3 regions of the Brevibacterium sp. Mu109 genome follow, and region 3 is predicted to be linked to each of the others. Evidence: riboswitches for the same ligand, from Rfam matches in the RefSeq annotation. Region 3 holds a riboswitch; each other region holds the start of a gene.
What was found. A riboswitch is a leader RNA that binds a small molecule or an ion and turns the genes downstream of it on or off. The one in region 3 is predicted to bind thiamine pyrophosphate.

Region 1 (6,712 bases), on a different contig from region 3:
GAGGCCCTGCGCACCGACCGCTTCCAGGAGACCGCCCGCAGGCTCGCCCGGGACGTCGCCCACTACGACCAGCAGGCCTGTCTCTCCCCACACGTCGCGTACATCGAGACGACTGCATCGGACACGGGCGTCCCCGTCGACGTGTTCGCCGCGGCTGTCGCGACGGAGCTCGCAACGATCGAGCGCCGCAGTCCGCGCGCACCGCTCACACTCGAGGAGGCCGCAAGCTGGGCGAGCGCGCGAGAGGAGACAGAGTTCGCCACCTGGGACGACGAGTCACGCTCCCTGCTGACTGCCGGCGACGACTCCCCGTGGGCTGTCACGGTCGAGCCCCTCGATGCACCATTCCAAGCGTCCCCGCTGGGACGTTTCGTGCGCCTCATCCCCGTGACCGAACCGGCGGCGATCGGTCGCGGCCTGGCCGGGGTGACGCGCATCGTGCAGTCGGCAGGCCTGGCCTGCGCACCGGCCAGGACGGAGGCGTTCGCAGAGGTGCTGGCGGCATCCGGCGTGGATCGAATCGCCGCGCTGGGCCGGATGGGAGCGCCAGCAGCTGGCTGGCACCACGACGGGCGACCGGGGCTGGGCGACCTCGTGACGTGGACGGACCTCGAGCCATCCGTAGATGTGGAGCTCGACCTCTACGACCCGGACGACCGGTCCGGCGGATGACGGCAGCGCTGACGACAACACGGCTGACGGCCACCGCGAGTCTGGCGGGGCCGCTGCGCGCATGGGACGTATAGGAGACAGAATGCTGGGAACCAGTCGGATGCTGGAGGGGCGGACGGCGCTCGTGACCGGCTCGGGCCGCGGGATCGGGGCGGCCATCGCTCGCGGTCTCGCGCAGCACGGAGCGGATGTCGCGATCAACTGCCTGCGCGACACGGAGTCCGCCCAAAGGGTCGTCGCGGATGTCGAGGCGGCAGGCGGTCGCGGGATCGTGATCGCTGCGGACGTGACGGATCCGGCCGCGGCGAGGCGACTGGTCGAAGAGACCCGAGAGCAGCTGGGGCCAATCGACATCGTGGTCCACAATGCGCTGGCCGGATTCCAGTTCGATCCCCGGGGACGGCGTGCCGCGTGGAATCTGAGTGTCGAGGACTACACCGCGCAGGTGAACGCGGCGGTGGGTGCCGCGCACGCGGTCACGCAGGCCGCGCTGCCTGACCTCACGGGGCACGGGCGCGGGCGCATCGTGTCCGTGCTCTCCGACCTCATCGAGCGTCCGGGCGTCCCCTACCCGGAGTACGTGACCGCGAAATCCGCGCTGCTGGGGTGGTCGCGGGCAATGGCCGCAGAGCTGGGGCCGCTGGGGGTGACGGTCAACTGCGTGGCGCCGGGGCTGGTGCCGTCGACCGGTGCCGCGGTGGGCACGGACGATCAGCTGCGGGACGGGCTCGAGGCCGCCACTCCCCTGCGTCGACTGGCCGAGCCCGAGGACGTGGCCGGCGCCGTGCTGGCGTTCACCTCAGACTGGTTGGGCTTCGTGACCGGGGCGTGCCTGTTCGTCGACGGAGGACTCGTCATGCGGTGACGGGGCGTGCACGACGACGGACTCTGCGACCTGCCTGGTCGATGCCGCCTTCAGTACTCCGGCAGGTGCGGTGCGACGTCGCGCACCCAGGCGAGGACTCCCCCGTCCAGGTGGCGCACCGTCTCCTCCCGGTACGCGAAGTTCGGCTGGAGACGCGCCAGCGCTCGTGCCGATCGACCCCCGGACTTGCAGTGCAGGACCACTGGCACTCCACGGGCCTCTGCCGGCAGTGCCTCGATCCCGTGGTCCAGCAGTGCGTCGAGTGCGACGGGGACAGCACCGGGGATGCTGACCAGGCGGCGCTCCCAGTCCTCGCGCACGTCGATGAGGGCGAACTCCGCACGCCCCGCAGCGCGCCGGTCCAGCATCGCTGCGAGCTCACCTGCGGTGACCGCATCGTCCCTCGCCGCCGAGGTCGTCTCCGCTTCCGCTCCCGGCTCACCCGGTGCTCCCGGCGCTCGCTCGCACGCACCAGGGCCGTCCGCGTCCAATGTCCCGTCGGACACTCGCGTCACCGACGGGGTCGCGGGGTCTGCGACGACGCGCAGCTCGCGCCACGTCATGGCGAGCGCGTCGTGGAGGAGCAGCCGCCCCACTAGCGGCTCCCCAATCCCGGTGAGAAGCTTGACGGCCTCGGCCGCCATGACGGAGCCGATGGTCCCCGGCAGCATGCCCAGTACGCCACCCTCCGCGCAACTGGGGACCTCACCTGCGGGTGGCGGCTCCGGGTGGAGGTCGCGGTACGTGGGACCGCGGCCGGACCAGAACACGCTCACGCGCCCCTCGAACCGCAGGATCGATCCCCAGACGCACGGAACCTCTTCGAGCGCGCACGCGTCAGAGACGAGGTACCGGGTTCCGAAGTTGTCCGCCCCGTCCAGGACGAGGTCGTAGCCCGCGACGATGTCCCGGGCGTTCTGGGCGTTCAGCCGCACCGGGTGCTGCTGGACCGCGACGAGCGGGTTGAGGCGGGCGAGCGCCCGAGCAGCCGATTCCGTCTTCAGGTCGCCCACGTCCTCGACCCCGTGGAGGACCTGCCGCTGCAGGTTGGAGACGCTCACGCGGTCGTCGTCGACGATCCCGATCGTCCCCACCCCGGCGGCAGCGAGGTAATGAAGGACGGGCGCTCCCAGTCCGCCAGCTCCGATGACAAGGACGCGGGCGTTCTTCAGCCTACGCTGGCCGGTCTCCCCCACCTGTTCGAGGGTGAGGTGGCGGGAGTAGCGCTCGATCTCCTCGACCGTGAGTTCCGGCCCCGGCTCGACGAGCGGAGGCAGCGCACTCGACTGCACGGTGGCGTTCACGGCTGCCCCACCTCCGGCCAGTCACCGCGCGGGATCCCGCCGACGGCCGCGTTCGCGTCGCCCGTCGACCCCACAGCGCCGATCGGATCGATGAGCCCGTCCGCGGGCGATGACGCCAGCGCATGCCTGCGAGCGGGTATCCGCCCCGCCTGCGCGGCCAGCCGTCCCGCCTGGACCGCGGCCTTCATCGCCCGGCCCATGAGGACCGGATTCTGCGCGCGGGTCACCGCGCTGGCGAGGAGGACTGCATCGCAACCCAGTTCCATCGCGAGCGCCGCATCCGAGGCCGTCCCGATCCCCGCGTCGAGGATGATCGGCACCTGCGCGCGGGAGGCGATGAGCTCGATGTTGTGCGGGTTGAGGATGCCCAGGCCGGTGCCGATCGGCGCGCCCAGCGGCATGACCGCGGTGGCTCCCACGTCCTCGAGCCGCTGCGCGACCACGGGGTCGTCGGAGGTGTAGGCGAACACTGTGAAGCCCTCCGCCACCAGGCGTTCCGTCGCATCGATGAGTTCGACGGCATCGGGCAGGAGCGTCTCCTCGTCGGCGATCACCTCGAGCTTCACCCAGTCCGTCTCCAGGGCTTCGCGACCCAGCTCTGCGGTGAGCAGCGCGTCGCGTGCGGTGTAGCAACCGGCGGTGTTCGGCAGGATGCGGATGCCATTGCGCTCCAGCAGGGCGAAGAGCGAGTCGCCGGCCTGCTTCGAGTAGCGCCGCATCGCGACGGTGGTGAGCTCTGTGCCGGAGGCCAGCAGCGCCTCCTCGAGGACGCTCAGAGAGGTGATCCCGCCGGTGCCGGTGATGAGGCGTGAGGTGAGTTCGACACCGTCGATGGTGAGCGAGTCCCCGGTGTCCGTGGGGATGTCCGCCGTCGTCTGAGTCGCCATCGTCACGGCTCTCAGCCTCCCTGCATCGCGGTGATGATCTCGACGGTCTGGCCGTCGACCAGGCGCGTGTGCTGCCAGCGGCTGCGCGGGACGACGGTGGAGTCGAGGGCGACGGCGACACCCAGGCGCCCGCCGTCCGCCGGTGTGCCGTCCGCAGTGAGCGGTCGATCGATCGTCTGGGCGACGAGGTCCAGGAGTGAGGCGTCATCCTCGATCGGATGCGCGGCCCCGTTGACGGCGAGGGTGGGCATGAAAGGTCCTTCCTGAGCGGTGTCCAGGGTCAATCTGTCGGGTGGAAGCGGTACGGGTCGGTGGTTCGCAGGACGCCTGTGAGGTCGGGCCCCCGAGAATCACCGGTGACGAGCGCCGCGGCCGCATCCGCGAGCAGAGGTGCGAGGAGCACTCCGTGCCGGAAGCCGCCGGTCGCGAGGATGAGGCCGGGTGCCTCGGCACCATCGCCGTCGCGCAGTCGTCCCAGCAGCGGCACGTCATCCGGGGTGCCCGGCCGAGCACGGGCCATGACCTCGACCAGTTCCAGGTCGCAGACCGCAGGGACGAGCGTCTGGGCATCACGGAGCAGTCGGTACACACCGCCCGCACTCGCGCCCGCCAGGTCGTCCTCGCGCGAGGTCGCCCCGATGACGATCTCGCCGTCGGCCCGCGGCACCAGATAGACCGGCACACCGTTCACGACGCCGCGGATCGTGCGCTCGAGGAGCGGCGCGGCGCCGTCCGGCAGCCGCGCGCGGAGGATGTCGCCATGCACCGGTCGCAGCACGGCCGCCGGGGAGGCGGGCAGGCCGGCGAACAGGTCGCTGCCCAGGCCGGTCGCGAGGATCGTGTGCCTCGCGGCGATCCGGGAGCCGTCCGCCAGCTCGACTCCCCCGCCGTCGTCACACAGCCGGACAGCCGCCTGCGTGACGAGCGTGGCGTGCGCGCGATGCTCCCGCGAGGACAATGCCGCAATCAGACCCGCCACCAGCCTGCGCGGGTCGACCTGGTGGTCGCCCACCGCACGGAAAGCCCCCGCCAACCGGGGAGACAGTGCCGGCTCCAGCGCGCGCGCCTCACGGACCGTGAGCGCGTCGACCTCCATCCCGTGCGCGTTCTGGTGCTCGCGGAGCTCGGCCAAGCCCTGCCGGTCCGCTGGGGTGCCGGCGCACACGAGGGTCTCCGTCCGGCGGTAGCCCACGTCGTGGCCCGAGGCCGCCTGGACTCCGGCGACGAAGTCCGGGTAGTTGGACGCGGCCTTGCGCATGAGCGGGTACAGGGCGTGCTGCTGGTACTGGACCTCACTGGCCGGGGCGATCATCCCCGCCGCGGCACGGGAGGCCGCTCCTCCCGGGTCCGGGTCGACGATCGAGACGGACAGTCCGCGCTCACGCAGACGCCAAGCTGTGGCGAGGCCGATCACCCCCGCGCCGACGATGACGACATCGCTGCGTGGCGCATCCGGGTGCGACGGTTCCACTGCTCTCATCCTTCCCTTCGGCGGCATGACCCGCATCAGGTTCGACGGTCGGCGCTGGGGCCCTCTCAGCCCCGTAGGGCTCCCGCAGAGTTCGCGATCCCCACGAGTGCGTGCATCGTCGTGACTACACTCGTGGATCGTGAGCCATCATACAGACGCCCCCGCTGGGGAGGACGCGCAGGCTAGGGCCGCGCGCATCGCCACCGCTCGCCTCTACCTGTGCACGGATGCTCGCACCGGCCCCGGAGATCTGGAGAGCTTCCTCCACGCCGCGTACGCCGGCGGCGTCGACATCATCCAGCTGCGCGACAAGTCGATCGGCACCGCCGATGAACTCGCAGCACTGGAGATCCTCGCTCGTGCGGCTCGCGCGCACGGGAAGCTCTTCGCGGTCAACGACCGCGCGGACGTCGCCTCCCTCATCGGCGCCGATGTCTTCCATGTGGGCCAGCAGGACCTCACCCCCGCCCAGGCCCGCAAGCTGCTGGGCAACGAGGTCGCCATCGGCCGGTCGACGCACACGGTCGAGCAGGCCCAGGCGGCACGGCTCGACCCGGACGTCGACTACTTCTGCACCGGGCCGATCTGGGAGACCCCCACGAAGCCGGGCCGCAAGGCCACCGGACTGAGCTTCGTCGAAGACGTCGCACATGCGGAGAATAACGATGCAGACCGCGTCACCAACGAGGACCCCGCGAAGCCGTGGTTCGCGATCGGCGGGATCGACGAGCAGCGTCTGCGCCAAGTCCTGGACGCCGGCGCACAGCGGATCGTCGTCGTCCGGGCGATCACCCAGGCCGACGACCCGGAAGCCGCCGCCCGCCGCCTCCGCGCAGCCCTTCGGTAGTCACGACTCCAGCCACGCACAGTCGCAGTTCGCTCCGGCGACAGTGCCTCCATTCAGCGGGACGCGACACTCACGACGTGGAATGGTTCGAGGCCTCCTCCTCGCGCTCAACTGAGCGAATCCGTCGTCGGTTGTCCGGACAAAACCCACAATGCGATTCACTCACCGGAGTGATGAAGCAGAAAGCGGCTCTTCGTAATTGAGGGTGTACAGCCTGGTGCCGGGGATCCGTCCGTGTCGCTGCCGGGGTAGACGTCGAGGCCTCCCTGAAGATGGAAGTTCTCACACTCTCCATCCGGAAGACCTCGACATGGGCAAGCCTAGCTTCACGACCCCCGATCTTGACGCGTTCTGCCTCCTCGACACCCACGCCGTGACTATCACAGGACAAGCTATCGATGTCGATCAAGCAGTCTTGGAGTGCCGCGCCACCACCGACGATCCCGACTCCTGGTGCCGAGAATGCGGCACGGAAGGCGTCCCCCGCGGAACCGCGGTGCGCAGGCTTGTCCATGTCCCGCTCGGCTGGCGACCCACGCTCCTGCACGTGCGCGTCCGCCGCTACCGGTGCCCGACCTGCGCACGCGTCTGGCGGGAAGACCTCACCCGGATCGCCGCACCGCGGGCGAAGCTGTCAAGGTCGGCGGTGCTGTGGGCGCTGAAATG
Region 2 (6,712 bases), on a different contig from region 3:
CCTGCGCACCGTGCCGCGCGAGGACGACCTGGCCGTTGTCGACGACCTGCAGGCGCTCGCGTACAACCCGTCCGTCCGCGGCTTCTTCATGCGGCGGGGGGTCGCCGACCAGTTCCTGGACGCCGGGTTCGGGATGTTCGTCTGGACCGTCGACGATCCCAGCTCCTGGGAGAAGCTCTTCGGCGCGGGCGTCCACGGCATCATCACCAACCTGCCGGCGACGCTCCAGGGCTATCTCGCGGCGAAGTACGAACCGGTGTGAGCGGCCGACGGCGCACTCTCCGACGCACCCGCCCGACCTCGCTGGTCGCGGCGGGTGCTTTCGTCGCCATCTGCGGCCTCGGGCTCGGACCGGTGGCCGTCCCCGCCGCCGCCGTGCCGGACACGGGCACTGCAGCCTCCGCCGAAGCCTCCGCCGAAGCCGCTGCCGAGGCTGTCGCACCTGCCGCCGTCACCTCACCCGAGGCCGCGGCGCCGGCCGCGGACGAAGACACCGCTGCCCCGTCCCCGGAGATCCGCGATGAGTACCGCGCGGCGGTGGCGGACTACCTCCACGAGACAGTCGCAGGGGCGTGGCAGGACGACGCCGTCGCCGTCGCCCCGGAGGCGGTCCAGCTGTGGGACGCCCGGCAGCGCGACATGATCGATCCGCGGATCGCGGCGCTCGAGGACGATGGCTGGACCGTGCGCATCGCCGTTCTGCCGGCCATCATGTTCCCCTACGCGATGGACAGCGGAACGGGGGAGAACATGGCGGGCCTCCAGCGGGGACTCGGCCGGATCGCAGAAGAGGACCCGCACCCGCAGACCGTCTATGTGCTGGCCCAGGGCTCGACGGCGCACTTCAGCGTCTACGCGGACGGACGGCTGGAGTCCGAGCTCACGCAGACGCACGCCACGGGTCCGCCGTATGTGAACTCGGAGGTCACCGCTGCGGGGGTCTCCTACACTCTGCGTGCGGTGGCCGCGGACCCCCACGAGCCGGAGCTGCTCGAGGAGGAGACGTCCGCCGTCGGCTGGACGGGGGTCCGGTATCGGGCGCTGTCGATGGAGCAGGGCGACACCGGTTCGCTCATCATGACGGCGGCCTTCCTCGCTGGAGGCGTGGTGGGGCTGGTGCTCCTGGTCCTCGCCCTGCTCGTCCTCCTGCCGCGCCGGTCAGGACCGCTCGCCCGGATCTTCGGCACGCGGATCGACCTGGTGCACGAGACCTCGGCACTCGTGTCGCTGCGGGAGCGGGCGACGCACTCCCGCCGGAAGCTGACCCGGGCGAAGCGCCTCTCCTCGTCGCAGGAGACCGCTCTCGGCAGGCTCCCCGCCCCGGACGAGACGTACTCGCCGCTCGTGTGGGCAGGCTGGAACGCACTCGCGGACGAACTGGAGGGCGACGGCAGGGGACACTGCTTCTTCCGCCCGGATCTCCCGGCGGACGACGAGGAGAGCACGGAGATCCTCGGAGCCCTCACCGTCGTCCCCGTGTCCGGCCTCTCCGCAGAGCGGATCGAGAAGGGCCGCGCTCCGTCGTACCTGAGCCGCTCCGGCATCGATCGGGGGAAGCCGTACTGGACGCGCGCCTCGTCGCCGTGGGCGGCGAGCGGCTACGGCGCCTTCGGCTCACTGAGCGAGGCCATCGCAGCGATGCCGGCGGACTGGGAGCCGGCGCGAGGTGCGGCCCGTGTGGAGCGTGCGGTGGAGTCCGCGCGCACCGCCTCGCCGTCGTCGCGCGCGGGCGCCTCGCCGTGGGCACGGACGGCACTGCTGGGGATCGCGGCCATCGCCGCGCTCGTCGCGGGCATCGTGGGCGGGCTGCACGACGCAGACCAGATGGAGAAGGTGTATTCGGCGGAGCTCGGCGCACCCGGGTCGCTGGTCGCCGATCCGGCCGCGGCGCAGGAGCAGGTGATCGCGGAGCTCGTGGCGGACTCTGCCGACGGTCCCGCGGTCACGCCGCTGTCCCGCGCAGGCCTCGTCGGGGTGGGACTCGCTGACATCGGCGACGCCGCGGACTCCGTGGCCGACGAGCTGGGCCGTGAGGTCCGGGTCATCGGTCTGGACTCCGCGACGACCGGCGTGGTCGATTCCGCCGACACCGAGGATCTCATCGCGGACGCCCTGCCGGACGGCGCGCTGGCGGTGGTCCTCGACTACCGCAGTGCGGAGCTCGTGGCGGCGGGGATCCGGGACGACTATCGGGGAGGCTCGCCGGAGCGTCCGCAGTTCGACGCGGATGCCACGGTGACCGACGAGGCGCTGGGACAGCTGAGGTGGGCGTCCCAGGTCTCGTGGATCCCCGACGATGGAGTCAGCGGAGGGCTCAGTGACTCGGACGACGAGGACGAGGCGGAGTTCATGCCGGCTCCGGACACCGCAGAGTGGGAGAACCGCACCTGGGTGCGCACACTGATGGGCGCGATCGGCGCCGCGCTCGCGGTGATCGTCGTCGGCGTGCTCTGCCGTGGCCTGGTCGTCGACCGGACGGACCCGACCGCGAAGGCGAAGAAGAGATCGGGCTCCGGCACGCGGAAGCGTGCCGCAGGCGGGAGCGGCCGGACGTCCGGGAAGCAGAAGAGGAGCAGACGATGACACGGCTGGCGATGAGGGTGGCGGGGACGGCAGTGGTGCTCGGAGTGGCCGGCGGCGGTCTGGCCGCCGGTGCCGCCTCGGCGACGCCGGTGACGGGAGCTTCGGTGACGGCGACCTCAGTGTTGGGGACCTCGGCCGCGGTCGTCCTCTCCGCCGCCGGTGGCACGGACGACTCCGGATCCCTGCTGGGCACGGTCCAGACGTATGCGACGCAGCTCGAGGAGGAGTCGCTGATCGCGGACGAGGGGTCGGTGGATCTCTACGGCGGTGGGTTCGAGGAGCTGCGGGAGCTCCAGGACGAGGCCGAGGTGCCCACCTACATCGTCTTCGACTCGGCACTGGACTTCCAGCAGGACACGACTGTGGCGCAGCTGCTCGCGGACGTGCTGCCGGGTGAGGAGTTCGTCGTCATGGTGGTGGGCGAGGGCGGATACATGCCGGCGGTCGAGGTGGTCGCGCCTGACGAGGACCGCACCCGCCTGCTGGAGTCGCAGTTCTATTCGACGTCGATGTCAGGGGCGCGGTCCGATTCGGTGCTGGTGCAGCTGCGGACCGGACTGGAGCGGCTGCAGGACCCGGAGCCCGTGACGAATGTGTCCTCCGGCGACAACAGCACGTGGCGCTGGATCCAGTACCAGATCACCGTGTACCCGATGCGGTCCTTCGTGATCGCAGTCGGGCTGATCGCCGTCGTGGCGGCCGCGCTGTGGTTCTTCATCCCGCGTGGGGCGAAGAGGAAGCGCTACCGGATCCCCAAGGCGGTCGCGCGCGCAGCCGCCGCGGCGGATCGCGGAGCCATGCGCAGGGCGCTGGGCGACGATGCGCTCGATGTCGTCGAGCGGCTGGAGAAGCTCCAGACCGACGGCATCGACAGGGAGACCGCCGATCTCGTGGAGCACGGCCTCGACGCCTACGGACAGGCGCGCAGGATCGCAGACGACGCAGATTCGCAGGAGGACGACCTCGCCGGCGCGATGGTGCTCATGGGGATCGCGGAGTCCGCGGTGTCGCGTGCGGAGGCCTCCATCGGCTCCGGCCGGAAGGGCGACCGGGGGCGGTTCCGCCTGGGTGCGCGGAAGACCGGTGGCGGGGCCCCGTCGCAGGAGCTGTGCAGCATCGACCCCCGGCACGGTCAGGCGAAGAAGACGATCGATGCGGACGTCGCAGGGCGGGAGGGCACGATCACCCTTCCCGCGTGTGCGAAATGCGTCCACGATGCGGGGAACGACAACCCGCTGCAGTGGCTCTCCGTCGCCGGGAAGCCCTATGTCCTGAGGGACACCGTGTGGGCCAGCACCCTGTACGGCGGGACGCAGGAGGACCTGGTCGACGCGGTCGTGGAAGCGCGGGTGAAAGGGTGAATGCGGGGTCTGTCACACTGGCGGATTCCGGCTTTGCAAACGGTCTGGCGCCTGTGTAGAGTTACCACTCGTTGCCCCAATAGCTCAGTCGGCAGAGCGTTTCCATGGTAAGGAAAAGGTCAAGGGTTCGATTCCCTTTTGGGGCTCTCGTGGGCTCCGCGCAGTCTGCGTGTGGCGGGGTAGCTCAGGTGGTTAGAGCGCACGACTCATAATCGTGAGGTCGGGGGATCGAGCCCCCCTCCCGCTACAGCAGAAGAACCCCTCACCGGACAGGATCCGGTGAGGGGTTCTTCTCGTCTGCGGGGCACTGTGGGCACGCCCGCTTCGAATGAGTGCAATCCGGCCTCGTTCGGCGCAGTTGTGGACCAGTTCGCACTCAATGGATGTGAGGGGGCCGAGAGCGCAGCGGCTGACAGCGCGACGCGTGACAATCCGAGCGAGGCGCGGAGAAGGGAGACCATGGCGGACTACGAGGAGCGCGAAGACGAAGCCGCGGAGATCGCAGCACGGCTGTCGCGCGAGCTCACGGAGCGCGGTCTCACCGTCGCGGTCGCGGAATCGCTGACCGGCGGGAAGATCGCGAACCAGCTTGCGGCCGCACCGAACTCCTCGGAGTGGTTCGCGGGAGCGATCGTCTGCTATTGGTCAGAGGTCAAGCATCTGGTGCTCGACGTCGCTCCCGGCCCGGTCGTCTCCGAAGACGCCGTGACGGTGATGGCCCGCAACTTCGCCGCGTTGCTCGGCACGTCCGCGAGCATCGCCGCCTCCGGTGCCGGCGGACCCGACTCGCTGGAGGGACAGGCGCCCGGCACCACGTGGATCGCCGTGTCCGTGCGCGGTGAGGTCCACACGGAGCTCCACCGCTTCTCAGGCGACCCGATCGACGTGCTCGCCCAGACCGAGAAGGCCGCGCTTCTCCTGCTGGAGCGCGAGGCCGCGAAGCTCGACTGAGTACGACCCGGCCCCGTTCGGGCTGCCGTTGGTCCAGTTCGCACTCACTGGATGTGGGGCGCCGTGCGTCGCAGTGCGGGTGTGCGATGACATCTGGGCTACGATGAGCCGCACACGGGAGCTTGGCGGATCCAGGCTGAGAGGAGGGCGTCGAGCCCTCGACCGTCGAACCTGAACCGGATAATGCCGGCGCAAGGGAGACTCTTCACCCGTGCCGTTTGTCGTACGAAAGGCACTGCGCGATGACGCATTCACAGACGCACACCCATTCGACCGAGCCCGCCCCTGCCCGCGCGGCGGCCCACGCACCCACCCGCTTCCGGTGGAGGACCCTCGACATCGTGATCGCGGCCGTCCTGGGCGTGGTCATCGGACTGCTCTTCACCTTCTGGAACTTCGCGGGCTACGCCGGTTTCATGGCGCTCGACGCACTCACACCGGGCTTCGGCGGCCTCGTCGCCGGCGTCTGGCTGCTGGGCGGCGTCCTGGGCGGCCTGATCATCCGCAAGCCGGGAGCGGCACTCTTCGTCGAGCTGCTCGCCGCCGTCGTCTCGATGCTCCTGGGCAGCCAGTGGGCCGTGGAGACCGTGTACTCCGGCATCGCACAGGGCCTGGGCGCTGAGCTGATCCTCCTCCTGGGCCGCTACCGCCGGTTCGGCGTGGGCACAGCCGTCCTCGCCGGGATCGGCGCAGCACTCTTCGCGTGGACGCTGGAGCTGTTCCTCTCCGGCAACATCGAGATGAGCACCCAGTTCCTCGTCATCTACCTGGTGAGCCTCGTCGTGTCCGGCGCGGTGCTCGCGGGCCTGACCGGGTGGGCGCTCACGCGGGCGCTCGCCCGCACCGGCGCCCTGGATCGATTCGCCGCCGGACGAGAGGTGAGGGGGCTCGCGTGAGCGCGCCCGGCACCTCCCGTCCCGCACGCATCGTCGCCTCCGGGTGGGGCTGGCGGCACGCATCCCGTCGTCACCCCGCCGTCGCCGGACTGGACCTGGTCATCGAACCGGGCGAGCGCGTTCTGCTGCTGGGCCCGTCCGGGGCCGGCAAGTCCACGCTGCTGGCGGGGCTCGCAGGGATCCTGGGCGACACCGAGGACGGGGTGGAGACCGGCGCGCTCACCCTCGACGGAGTCCCCGCCGCCCACCAGCGGGGGCGCGCGGGACTGGTCCTCCAGGACCCGGAGGCGAACACGATCCTCCCCGTGCTGGGCGATGACGTCGCCTTCGGCTGCGAGAACCTCGCCGTGCCGCGGGACGAGATCTGGCGACGCGTCACCCGGTCACTGGACGCCGTGGGCCTCCGCCATCCCCTCGACCGGCCGACCGCGCACCTGTCCGGGGGAGAGCGCCAGCGACTCGCGATCGCCGGCGTGCTCGCGATGAGCCCGGGCCTCCTCCTGCTGGACGAGCCGACCGCGAACCTCGACCACGACGGTGCGGCCGAGGTCCGCCGGGCGGTCGCGCAGACCTCCACGACGCTCGTCGTCGTCGACCACCGCGTCGATGAATGGCTGGGCCTCGTCGACCGCGTCGTCGTCCTCGAACCGGCCGGCGGGCTCATCGCGGACGGTCCGCCGGACGCGGTCTTCGCCCGCGCAGGCTCCGCGCTCGAGGCCGCAGGCGTGTGGGTGCCCGGCTCCCGTCCGCACGTGCCGCGGACGCCACCGCTGCCGAGGCCCTCGTCACCCGACCAGCCGCCCCCGCGGTCTCCGGTCGGGCCGGGTCCGCTGTCGCCCGCCTCGCCGAGCCCGGCGGATCCCCCGCTCCTCACGGCGGCTGGTGTCGCCGTGGGCCACGGAGGCAGCGCTGTGCGGGAGG
Region 3 (6,712 bases):
CTGCCGGTTAGGGTACGGCTGACTGACTCACGGGGCAGATCCACACTGCATCCGTAGCGGAGCGACCGAGTACGAGCGATGCGCCACCCTCCACCTGCACTTGCAGAGAGTCCGAATAGGGCGGTCCGGCGGAGACGATGAGCTCGGATCCCACCACCAGACCACGGCCAGCGAAGAAACGCAGCAACTCCGGATCCTCGTCGGAGATCCGCTCCACCACCATCCGGACGCCAGGGCTGGCCCCCGAAAGACTCTCCACAAAAGGGGTCCGGTCTACCGCACCCGACGGCGAGGGGATCGGGTCACCGTGCGGATCTCTAACGGGGTGCGCCAAGAGCTCGTCGATACGCCCAACCATGAAGTCTGAGACCGCATGTTCGAGCACCTCAGCTTCGTCATGGACCTCGTCCCAGCGATACCCGAGAACCTCTACCAAGAACGTCTCGATGAGTCGGTGCCGACGCACCATGGCCACTGCGTATCCCTGACCTTTAGCCGTAAGAGCAATACTGCCGTACCGCGCGTACTCCACTAGCTCTTGTTCCCCGAGCTTGGGCATCGCGCCGGAAACGGTGGAGAGCTTCAGCCCCGTCTTCTGCGCGATCATCGAAGCAGTCACAGGAGCGTCCGACCACTCTTGCAGGCTCCAGATGACCTTCAGGTAGTTCTGAGCACTGGCAGACAAATCAGCTACCGACATACCGGCAATCCTACGCGGATCGAGCAGGTGGCTGCGCTGGAGGCACCTCAACTGTTGCACGGCGCTCTTACACTGATTGGGATGGCCTGCAACGCGAAGTCACGACTAAGGGTTTACATCACAGCGTCCGCTACCAGCGTGCGGATTACCTCCTCGTCGTCTCCGTGCTCTCTACGGGAGTCAGTCCATCACCAGTCCGCCGTCCACGATCAAGTTCTGGCCAGTGACGGAGCGCGACCAAGGGCTTGCAAAGAACAGCGCCGCGTCCGCGAATTCTGCGGGGGTGGTGACGCGACGCAACGGTGTGCCCTGAGCGATCGCGTCGAAGACTACGTCCGGGGTAGCCGCAGAAGCATCCGTGGTTCGGAGCAATCCACCAGACAGCATGTTGACGGTGATGCCATCGGGTCCGAGGTCGTGGGCGAGTGTGCGGGTGAGGGAGAGCAGCGCGGCCTTGGACGCGGTGTAGTCGTGGTATGGGACCACTGGATGCTGGAAGAGGTTGGTTCCGATGTTGATGATGCGTCCGAAGCCCGCCCGGGCGAATCCCGGCAGCGCGTGCTGCACGGTGTAGAGAGCCGCCTTGACGCTGCCGTCGAACTGCTGTGCGAACCGATCCCAGCCGATCTCATGGGCTTTCGGACGAGCATCACCGTCGAACGCGAATGAGGCCAGTGCGTTGTTCACCACGACGGTCACCGGCGCGTCCAGAGCGTTCTCCGCAGTGGTGAAGAGGACATCCACTTGCGCAGGGTCCGTGACGTCCGCCTGCACGGCTTTGGCCGCATCACTGCGTTCGGCATTGAGTTCGTCGACCAGGCGATGCGCGGCGTCTGTACTTTGGTGGTAATTGACGACGACCTGGGCACCTTCGCGGACGAATACACGGCTCAGCTCCTGACCCAGTCCCCGCGCCCCACCAGTCACCAACACCCGCTGTCCGGACAGGAGCCCGGATCCTGTGGAGGAAGAGGTCTGGGTTGCCGCTCTGTTCTGCATGAGGTGCCTTCCGTGCGAGGACGGAGGGATTGTTTCCTACGACACCTGTGGGTGCTGCAGAGTTGAAGACGATCCCTTCGCCAGTGCTAACTGGAACAGGTTCGACGGGTGTTCATCTCAGCCGCCATTCGGCGGCACCCCGTGCCTTGTCCTTTCACCGTAGCAGTCACCTGAGGCCAATCAGCGGACGGGACGTGAGCCTCGTCGTAGCAGCGTACTTACCGCCTCCCGCTACGTTCATAGGTTGGCCCTCTTCGGAAGATCAAGTCGCTGGCTCTGGTGGGGTCTTGTCCTGCCGTGAACGTGTCCGGTGCATGGTTCCCAGGGGCTCAGCTGGGTTGGGGTCACGGCCTCATCCCGGCCCCTTCAGAGGCAGCTCAGGCATCTTTCGCGTATTTGTCGCGGAATGATCGTTCTGCATGCCGATCCCCGAGAAGCACCAGGCTCTTCAAATCGCCGCTCTCAAGCTGCTCAGGATCGACCAGCAAAGTTCCCTGCGAATCGAGAGCTGCGACAATATGGCAACCTGTCGCGTTATGCACCTTTTCGTCCCGAAGAACGACCTGAGACAGCGATCGCGGTCTCGGTGCTGAGAACAGTTCGTTCCCCTCTGCGATAACAACGCGGTGAGCGCGTCCAAGATCGTTCCACATCGCGGTAGCGCCGATCGTTGCATAGGACAGCACGCTGTCTGCACCGGCACGATAGAGGGTGGCCACATTGCGCTCGGATGTGGCACGAGAAACGATCTGTAAGTCAGGGCGCAGCCGTCTGCAGTAGAGCGTGAGGTAGACGTTGAAGTCGTCGTCGTGCGATGTAACGACGACTGCAGAAGCGGTATCCAGCCCAGCCGTCTGCAGGGCATCGATATCGGCTGCGTCTCCTTCTGGGGTTAGCCTCGAGTTGTAGACACCCGAGATAGCGGGATCACGGGTTCCGCTGGAAGGATGTCTGGCATGTCGTCAAGCAGAAAGCAGCGCCGGTCGTACACCGAGGACTACAAGCGCGAAGCCGCGCATCTGGTCATCGATACAGGCCGCTCGATCGCGGCCGTGGCTCACGAGATCAACGTCGGTCCCCAGACGCTGGGCAACTGGGTGCGGCAGGAGAAGGAACGTCTCCACGGGGACGGGAAATCCACGGGTCCGTTGGAAGAAGACGAGCGGTCGGAGTTGACGCGGCTGCGGCGGGAAGTGTTCGAGCTGCGGGAGGACAACGCGTTCTTGGGAAAAGCGGCAGCCTTCTTCGCGTCGAAGCCTCGGAAGCAGAACGGTTCGAGTTGATCGACGCGCAGAAGGCGAACTACACGATCGCGCGGATGGCCAGGCTCCTGCACGTCTCTCGTGCCGGCTTCTACGCGTGGACACGCCGCCTCCTGGCTCCGGGTCCGCGGAAGACCGCGCGGACGGTCATGGACGCGCAGGTGAAGCTTGCGCACGAGGACTCCGAAGGGGTCTACGGCGCTCCGCGGGTGGCGGCGCAGCTGCGGCGTGAAGGCATTCCGGTGGATCGGAAGACGGTGGCCCGGTCGATGCGTAGGCAGGGGCTGGAAGGGATCAGTCCGCGTCGGTTCAGGCCGGTGACGACGATCCCGGGAGTGGCGGTCCATCATATTCCGGATCGGGTCGGCAGGGTGTGGGATCAGGGCCGGCTGGACGCGGTGTGGATTTCTGACATCACCTATCTGAGGACGGGTGAGGGGTGGCTGTACTTGTGCGCGGTCAGGGATGCGTGTTCGCGGCGGGTGCTGGGCTGGGCGATGGATGCCCACCAGCGGACGGACCTGGTGGAGCGGGCGCTGCGGATGGCTCATACGCTGCGTGAGACCAGCGCCGTGGAAGTCGTGTTCCATGCAGATCGAGGTGCCCAGTTCACGTCGTCACAGCTTCATGCTGCGGCCCTCGAATTGGGAGTGCAGCAGTCGGTGGGGCGGACCGGCGTCTGCTGGGATAACGCGATGTCCGAGTCGTTCTGGTCGACGTTGAAGACTGAGTTCTATGACCGGCGGTCGTGGTCGACGCGAGCGGAAGCCAGGCAGGCTGTAGCGCGGTGGATCGAGGTCGTCTATAACCGGCGCAGGTTGCATTCGAGGTTGGGGATGGTGCCGCCGGTGGAGTTCGAGCAGGGCATGGTCGCGGCGGTTGAGACTGTCGAGGGCGAGCAGGAAACGTCACTCACGCATGCAGCGTGATGTGGCTCACGTGTCTACAGCTTGCGGGTAACCCCAGTCTTGAATTGCGGCGTGGTGCGCTTGCGCGATCAGGGTCTGCGTTCCACCATCGGCCACCGCCCACAGCGTCGACACTGACTTCGGAACGGAGAAAGTCAGGTCGAACCCTGCAACTGGGGCACCGGTTGGTTTGCTTGCTTCCTCTGCTTCGATGAGCGCCGTCTGTGTGGAGAGTGCGGCCGGAGTGAGGTTCTCGGGTAAGCGTGTGAGGCGCCGCTGCACACGGTCGCTTGCGGTCGCGAATTTGCGGTAAGGGCGGCCCAGTTGCTCCTCCGTGGTTGGGTTCTGGCCGTAACCCATGAGGCGTCGTAGCTGCTCTTCAGACACCGCACCACCGGGAAGAATGTCATCAGAGAGTCCCGCGATGCCGGAGCCGATCCATGTGCCAGGCGGTGTGCCCGATTCGAGGTAATACCGTGTCAGGACGGATGCCGCGTCGCGGTCACCGTCACCGGCGACCACAGAGTTCAGCAGGTACCGGTAGCCGTCACCGGCGGTCATCACACGGATCGAAACTGTCACGTCAACCGCCCCGCACATCGCCCGATACGGCTGGAATCAGGGACGCTCGACCCCGCCACGCTTCGGCGACTCAGCAGCTGTCGGCCGTGACTCGGCGTCCGGGTCGAGCTGACGTTCCCGCTGCTCGAGGAACCGTCGATAGTTGAGAAGCTCCTCTGCAGCGAGCGGATCATGCTCTGGCCACACCAAAGACGACGACTCCGCACTGACTCCCATCAGCGTGTTCCGCAAACTCAGCACCTGGTCCGAAGCCGCCGTCAACAGACCGCCATCGAACATCACTCGCGCCGAGCCACGCGCTTGATCCCCGAATGTTGTGACCGCGGTCGCACCATGCTCCTGGAACGCAGTGCCGGCAGCATCGATCACTCGATCTATCGACAACAGCATGCCCACAAGAGGATCCACGACATCGGCAACCTGCTCCGGATGCTCACGTAACGCACCCCTCGCCCGGTCCAGCTTCTCGGCCTGTTCAGCGATCGCACGCGCAATTTCGGCAAGATCCGTAGCTGTAGACATCATCGACTCCTTCCATAAGAAACACCGGCTCACTTGGAAGGTGCGCTCACTCTTCAAAACTCAGACCTGCATCCACGCCGCAATTGACGGGGTCTCACCGAGGACTCACTCCTTGGCCAAAATTACGCGTTCAGAGGTGCGTATAGACCGCCGATTTCATCACCGCCGTTGTCTCGGGCAGTGATCCAGGCGTCATGCAACCACATTGCTGTGTTGCGGCGCGAGTGTCCGCTGTTCCACTCGATATCGCGTTCGTAAGTGACGATCTGGTTACCGGCACCAACAATGACCCAGGTATAGAGGCCTAAGCTATGACGGGTTTTGACCTTCATCCCAGAGACAAGTGTTGGCGCTTCGTCTTCGCCTCTTATGGTTTCGTCATGTCGGTCGATCCACTGCACAGTGAGTCCTTCAGTGAAGCCTGAATCGATGCTGCGCAGGAATTCGAATGCCGTGTGGTGGGCTTCTCCAGTTGTCGGGATCGCGTCAGGTTCGAAACCGCTGATTTGGCGGGTGTAGCCGTAGAGGATGCGGTCGTCTCCAAAGACGGTGGTTACGTGTTCGCCCCCGTACTTCGGGTCAGTGCCTGGATGGTGGCGGGTTACGGTGACCGGGGTTGTGCCTTGGTGTTCTTGCCGAGTCGTGACCTCGGTGAACGTTTCAGGGATTCTGAGGGTAGGGAGAAGATGTTCTGACATGGTGTTCCTTTCAGGGATTTATTGAGGCTGCTGTGGGGTTCGAGACCCGAAAATCGTGAATGTGAGGGCGAGTAAGAAAATGGGGATTGCGATGAGTGCCGTGACCTGCACGAGCCCAGTAGTTGATACTTGGGCCAATGTTGCAAGCACCGGGATTGGCAGAGCTGCAAGGCTGGCGCCGAGGAAGAGTGCGAAGGTGTAGAGCGCTGTGACACTGCCGTAATGTTCTGGGGACATGCCGGTGAGGGTTTGGATTGTTGCCGGGGCGAGCACCGACACGCAGGTGGCAAGGAGGAGCATGCCGAATCCTGCGCCCAGGACGCTGTGCCCGGTGAAAACAAGCAGGGTGCTTGCAAGCGCTGCGCCGGTAAATGCGGTAATCATGCGTGTACTTGGGCGGATTCGAGTAAGCCAGGGTGAAGCGGCTCCAGCCCAGATCAGAGCGGGCAGTGCACTGAGGCGCAGCATCAGGAGCTCGCTGTCCGGGTAGTGACCGGTGTGCCCGAGGGCTGCGTAGAGCGCGATGAATGGGCCAAGGATCGCCAGCGTTGCGATTAACAGTAAGACAATGCGCAACCTGCCCAAAAGGCCTGCAAGTATCCTCGTGGCGTTCTGACCAGTTTCTGCGCTGCCGGGAGTAGGCCGCAGACCACGCATGGCAAGCACCAGCCCTAAAGTCAGGGTGATCGCGCTGAGGATGAAGAACCAGCGCCATGAGCCCGCTAACACGACGAGCTGCGCGAGGACCTGCGCAAGCACCGCGGCAGCAAGAAAAGAACTGGTCAGTACGGTCACGGCGATTAAGCGGACAGCGGTCGGCAGGCGTGCACCGAAGTATGCGAAAACCGATGGGGCGAAGCTTGCCGCGGCGGCACCTTGCACGATCCTGCCACCGAGAAGCCAAGACATGCTCGGGGCACAAGCCACGAAGACAGTGGCTGCAAGCAGTACGGTCGGGGCTGCCGCACGTTTAGGTGACAGTTGGGGTCTCAGGCCGCGAGGCTCACGGTCGGGTTCATGATGGTCTCGTATTCGATGGGG

Region 1: it holds a riboswitch for thiamine pyrophosphate, as region 3 does, so the genes downstream of both, thiO (glycine oxidase ThiO) here and BSP109_RS15530 (3-oxoacyl-ACP reductase) in region 3, are expected to answer to the same signal.
Region 2: it holds a riboswitch for thiamine pyrophosphate, as region 3 does, so the genes downstream of both, BSP109_RS06755 (ECF transporter S component) here and BSP109_RS15530 (3-oxoacyl-ACP reductase) in region 3, are expected to answer to the same signal.

What each region holds. Positions count from the first base shown of each region.
Region 1 is NZ_FXZF01000023.1:42,577-49,288, forward strand. Features, by position in the region: gene BSP109_RS13245 (acyl-CoA reductase) at 1-672, shown strand, start outside; gene BSP109_RS13250 (SDR family oxidoreductase) at 755-1,537, shown strand; gene moeB (molybdopterin-synthase adenylyltransferase MoeB) at 1,588-2,841, opposite strand; gene BSP109_RS13260 (thiazole synthase) at 2,838-3,728, opposite strand; gene thiS (sulfur carrier protein ThiS) at 3,740-3,979, opposite strand; gene thiO (glycine oxidase ThiO) at 4,009-5,208, opposite strand; TPP riboswitch at 5,195-5,295, opposite strand; gene thiE (thiamine phosphate synthase) at 5,339-6,046, shown strand; partial or broken gene BSP109_RS13280 (ISL3 family transposase) at 6,357-6,712, shown strand, end outside.
Region 2 is NZ_FXZF01000008.1:105,792-112,503, reverse strand. Features, by position in the region: gene BSP109_RS06785 (glycerophosphodiester phosphodiesterase family protein) at 1-262, shown strand, start outside; gene BSP109_RS06780 (hypothetical protein) at 259-2,583, shown strand; gene BSP109_RS06775 (hypothetical protein) at 2,580-3,944, shown strand; tRNA gene BSP109_RS06770 (tRNA-Thr) at 4,018-4,090, shown strand; tRNA gene BSP109_RS06765 (tRNA-Met) at 4,118-4,191, shown strand; gene BSP109_RS06760 (CinA family protein) at 4,404-4,895, shown strand; TPP riboswitch at 5,000-5,111, shown strand; gene BSP109_RS06755 (ECF transporter S component) at 5,138-5,791, shown strand; gene BSP109_RS06750 (ABC transporter ATP-binding protein) at 5,788-6,712, shown strand, end outside.
Region 3 is NZ_FXZF01000045.1:2,803-9,514, reverse strand. Features, by position in the region: gene BSP109_RS15540 (metal ABC transporter permease) at 1-11, shown strand, start outside; gene BSP109_RS15535 (metal-dependent transcriptional regulator) at 8-700, opposite strand; gene BSP109_RS15530 (3-oxoacyl-ACP reductase) at 881-1,699, opposite strand; TPP riboswitch at 1,754-1,851, opposite strand; gene BSP109_RS15525 (NAD-binding protein) at 2,077-2,619, opposite strand; one part of gene BSP109_RS15520 (IS3 family transposase) at 2,656-2,923, shown strand; one part of gene BSP109_RS15520 (IS3 family transposase) at 2,923-3,890, shown strand; gene BSP109_RS15515 (relaxase domain-containing protein) at 3,897-4,451, opposite strand; gene BSP109_RS15510 (hypothetical protein) at 4,488-4,973, opposite strand; gene BSP109_RS17080 (hypothetical protein) at 5,096-5,671, opposite strand; gene BSP109_RS15500 (MFS transporter) at 5,690-6,652, opposite strand; one part of gene BSP109_RS15495 (IS3 family transposase) at 6,661-6,712, opposite strand, start outside.